Regions from separate parts of the Paenibacillus sp. B-A-8 genome, predicted to be linked through region 2. Evidence: riboswitches for the same ligand, from Rfam matches in the RefSeq annotation. Region 2 holds a riboswitch; the other holds the start of a gene.
What was found. A riboswitch is a leader RNA that binds a small molecule or an ion and turns the genes downstream of it on or off. The one in region 2 is predicted to bind cyclic di-AMP.
Positions count from the first base shown of each region.

Region 1: another riboswitch for cyclic di-AMP. It lies ahead of ACN6MV_RS26015 (TrkH family potassium uptake protein); the one in region 2 lies ahead of ACN6MV_RS16050 (C40 family peptidase).

Region 1 covers NZ_CP183882.1:5,789,512-5,791,915, reverse strand. Annotated here, with positions in the region: gene ACN6MV_RS26020 (CPBP family intramembrane glutamic endopeptidase) at 1-284, opposite strand, end outside; cyclic di-AMP (ydaO/yuaA leader) riboswitch at 599-778, shown strand; gene ACN6MV_RS26015 (TrkH family potassium uptake protein) at 915-2,210, shown strand; gene ACN6MV_RS26010 (potassium channel family protein) at 2,224-2,404, shown strand, end outside.
Region 2 covers NZ_CP183882.1:3,624,140-3,626,543, reverse strand. Annotated here, with positions in the region: gene ACN6MV_RS16060 (Ig-like domain-containing protein) at 1-214, opposite strand, end outside; gene ACN6MV_RS16055 (hypothetical protein) at 440-625, shown strand; gene ACN6MV_RS16050 (C40 family peptidase) at 854-1,321, opposite strand; cyclic di-AMP (ydaO/yuaA leader) riboswitch at 1,326-1,457, opposite strand; gene ACN6MV_RS16045 (TVP38/TMEM64 family protein) at 1,641-2,222, opposite strand; gene ACN6MV_RS16040 (DUF6803 family protein) at 2,394-2,404, shown strand, end outside.

The DNA.
Region 1 (2,404 bases), 2.2 Mb from region 2:
AGCTTCTCGCGGGACATATAACCATAAAAGGAAGAATCCGTTTCATAAAGTACATTCCACTGATCGTTTGGTGCTTTGGTATAGTTTAACTTTTGTTCCGCAAATGATATCGCTTTGTCGCGGGCTTCCGCCTTACTGATGACGGTAGTATCTTCCCCGGCAGGGCTATTTAGCACCGAGGGGGCAATCTGAAACATAATAAATAGAATAAGACCGATAATGCCCGAGATGATGAGCCTCTTGGAGAGGGCACGTTGCTGTAAGGGCTGGCCAACGGGATTCATGTAACGCCTCCTTGTAAACTGACAATGTTATGTTCCATTATAGTATTAGTGCCATGATAGTTACAAAAATCATCGTATATTTTTTTTATGGGTAATAGAGATATTATAGAATAGGAAACTGAATATATACCATGAATTTAAAGTGATCATTTCTTCATTTTTCATGAAAAACGATGCAATTGCAGGGAAAACACGGAAAAGTGATGAGAAAAGGCACTCCTTCTGGTACATCCTCTCCAAACCGCATTTTTCATATGAATCACCATTAATTGTGTCTTTGTGATTTATCGAAATAACAGATATAATTTGTATGCAATTGTATATAGCCGAATTTCAGGTGAAAACGGGGGAACCATAAGAAGTAATGAAAAGATGAGTATACGCCGTAAAAGGTGACTTTATTCATCAGGGGTGAATTTCGTTCTAGGAACGAATAGGGCAGCCTGCACAGTCCGAATCCGTCAGCTAACCTCGTAGGCTAATTTACTGCAGGAACCAAGGGTAGCATTGGTTTTCCAGTGCTTTTTTTGTTGGAATTCTTTAAATTAAGATAAGAGGGTGAGCATAGTGGCTTCACAGTTTCGCAGAGTTTCTGAATCAAAGTTTCTGAAGCTCTCTCCGCCTCAGATTATGGTGCTCGGTTTTGCATCGATTATTCTGATAGGAGCTTTGCTGCTTATGCTTCCCATTTCGAGTACGAGCGGGAATGCTGTGAGTTTTATTGATGCATTGTTTACTTCGACATCGGCAACCTGTGTGACTGGACTTGTGGTGCTGGACACCGGGACGACATTCACCTTTTTTGGAAAAACCGTGATTATGTTGCTTATCCAGGTTGGCGGCTTAGGTTTTATGACAATGGCCACCTTATTTGCCATGATGATGAAACGCAAAATCTCTTTGCGGGACAGGTTAATCCTACAGGAAGCCATGAACCAAGGTTCTATGGAGGGGATTGTTCGGCTGATCCGGAGAGTACTTATTTATTCATTAGTCATTGAGGGCTGTGCAGCGGTGCTGCTGTCCATACGTTGGGCGTTTGATATGCCGCTGGGAAAGGCCATTTATTTTGGGATATTTCATGCAGTGTCGATGTTTAATAATGCTGGATTTGATATTTTTGGGGATTTTCGGAGTTTAACCGACTATGTATATGACCCGCTAGTGAATATCGTGGTGATGTTTCTGATTGTCTCCGGCGGTATTGGTTTTATTGTCATGTCTGATCTGGTGGAGTTTCGTGTAAAACGTAAATTGTCTTTGCATAGCAAAGTTGTACTCTCTACCACGGCTGGGCTTATTGTTATTGGTGCTTTGGTTATTTTTATATTTGAATTTACGAATCAGCGCACACTGGGTAATCTTAATTTCGGCGGCAAAATATTATCGGCATTCTTCCAGTCTGTATCGCCCCGAACCGCTGGTGCCAATACGGTGGATATTGCCGGACTCCGGCAAGCCTCTCAGTTCTTTATGGTTATTCTTATGTTTATTGGTGCATCACCGGGTTCAACGGGTGGCGGGATTAAGACTACTACCTTTACCATTATGATAGGTGCGGTAATCGCGATGCTGCGCGGGCGTGAAGATGTTGTACTGTTCCGTTATCGATTGGCGCAGGAGCGTATCTATAAAGCGTTGACGTTAACATTACTAGCTTTACTATTGATCCTCTCTGTGTCGATGGTACTTTCCACAACAGAGGATAGTAATTTCTTAGCGATCTTATTTGAGACAACCTCGGCCTTTGCCACGGTAGGGCTAACGATGGGGCTGACACCTGAACTATCTATCATCGGTAAGATTCTGATCTGTCTGACTATGTTCGCAGGTCGACTAGGTCCATTAACTTTAGTGTATGCGCTTGGTCCTAAACAGGGTAAACCATTGTATAAGCATCCAGAAGGTAAAATAATTATTGGATAGGAGCTAATCAGAAATGAAAGCACAGCAATTTGTAGTAATCGGCTTAGGGCGCTTTGGGTCAAGTCTCGCGCTTGAGCTGATGGAAATGGGCTACGAGGTGCTCGGGATTGATCACCATGAAGAACGCGTAGAGGAAATGAGCGATCACTTGACACATGCCGTAGTGGCAGATGCTACAGATGAGGGGATTATGC
Region 2 (2,404 bases):
TCCCGCCTTTGGGTGAGGTCACCGCGGTGGGCTTCAGCTGAAAGGTTTCAGATGGCCTTAAAGGATTAGAAGGGCCTTTGACTGCAATTGAAGTTACTTTTACCGCTTGTGCCGCTTGTGTCGCTGGCGTTAAAGCAGCTGGACTGGTGATTGTTAATGTTAAAAAAGCTACAGATAATGTAGCTGTTAATACACCTTTTTTCAATACCTTCATTCTTAATCTCCTCACAGTATAGCAATACATTTTGGAGAAAGTATGAAGATATGATGTTCTTTTTAAAAATAATTAACGAATCCGAGTGAGAGTGTAGACTTCTTCCAAGTTGTCCAACCAAAAGAAATTGGGCTTCTACTCACCTACCACATATAAAATGTACATTTAAGTGTTACCATGAGAGGGTATTAAAGAGTTGAATTATACTACTAGGAGGAATATTATATGAATGGGTTAAGTGGATTATCAGGTTCAGCTAATATGCCAAAGAACTGTGGAATGGATGGAATGCATACGGGAACAGGAGACAAAAAAATCACCAATCACGAGCATGCTAAAGAACCCATTCAAAACCCAAAGGCAAATATACTGGACGAATATCGTGGGCAAACTATTGATATTAGGTTATAAGAACATCACATACATACCCTAGAGCAAACATATGATTATATCCATTTGAAAAGATATTAGTGACCAACATACAAAGGAGTCCCCATGATATATAGGGGACTCCTTTGTATGTTGAGGAGGAATCTGTGGGATTAGGGAAATGAGAAAACAGACCGTTCTGGGATCTTCTAAAAAACTAGGGGTATCCTGCAGCCATATATGGCTGCTGGATACCCCCTCACCTATTACTTAATTAACCATACTAAGATAACTCTCTTTATCTACTACACGCCGAGCCGTAACATAACGATCTTTGTAGTATCTTTCGGACAACTTGCTTATGCTTACTCCCTTGCTGCTTGAGGAGTGGGCGAATTGATCGTCGCCTAAGTAAATTCCGGCATGGGAGATACCATTACCAAAGGTATTAAAAAACACCAAATCTCCTGATCGTAAGTTCTCTTTTGCAACGGGTGTCCCTACTTTAGCTTGTGACTGGGAAGTGCGTGGAAGATCATCCACATTAAACTTTTTTAGTACATACAGGATGAATCCGGAACAATCGAATCCTGCCTTAGTGGTTCCACCCCATAAATAAGGTGTCCCGAGTACCTGATTCACTTCACTCTCCAGTTTTACCTCACTTGCAAAAGTACTTGGTACAGCTGTTGTGAAAATAACTGCAGCTCCTAGTAAAGATAAAATGACTTTCTTCAGAACCTTGTTCTCCCTTCAATGCCTACGGAGTTAGCTGAGGGTTCGGTTAAAGGTTCCCTATATTCTCTTGCTCACAAGAATAATTCACCCGGAATGGTTCCCCCGTTTTCAATACGAAATTCGGCAGTTGGTTAATATTTTGTAACTAATTACACTTTAATATATCAAGAAATCGCCTGTCAATGCTTTCACAAATTTTATACTTTTATTTTTAAACTACATAGTTTCTACACTTTTTTAGTGTATAATGCAGATTTTCGAGCTTTAATTACGCAAAAACCCTATTTATATAAGTAACTATTTTTCTATTGTCCATGCATTATCCCTTTTTCTTTCTATCAAGATAAAAAATAATGGTGCTCAATAAAAGAAACAAAATTGTAATCATTAACTTGAATTTAGTGTCCATTAGATTAACATATCCATAGCCAATGAGTGTCTCAAGTAGCAACGATGGTATTTTACCTATCGCAGAAGCAACTATAAAACTTGAAAAGCCTACTTTGGAAATAACGCAGATTAGAGTGACTAATGATGAAGGAATTAACGGCGCTGATCGGACAATTATTATGCTAAAAAACTGACGCTTCGGACTTAATGATTGAATCTGGGACTGCCATTTGATGGTTTTATTCGGACGATATTTCTCCTTATAAGTTAAGGTACCTTTGCGATAAAGAAGATAAGAGACGGCTGCCCCTAAAACTTCTCCGATCCAAGAGAGAAGAAACCCGGGAACCACACCAAAGACTAACATATTCACAGTCGTTAGTGCCACTGATGGAATGATTCCTACAACACTTATGACCACATTTATCAATAAACTTATGAGGACTGCCCAGGCTCCCCATACCATCAGCCACCGCATGAGTAATTCTGAATCCACTCCTAGGTATTCCATACTTCCCCTTCACTTTCAATCCACGTAGTATACCTATCTTCTAAACGAATTCTATACTCTATATCTTCAACTCTATTTTCCATCTATTGATACTCCTTCTCCAATCTCTTCTACAAACTTTCCACATATGATAACTCTTGCAGTAATTATATAAATGGAGGGAATTAATCAATGAACATGAC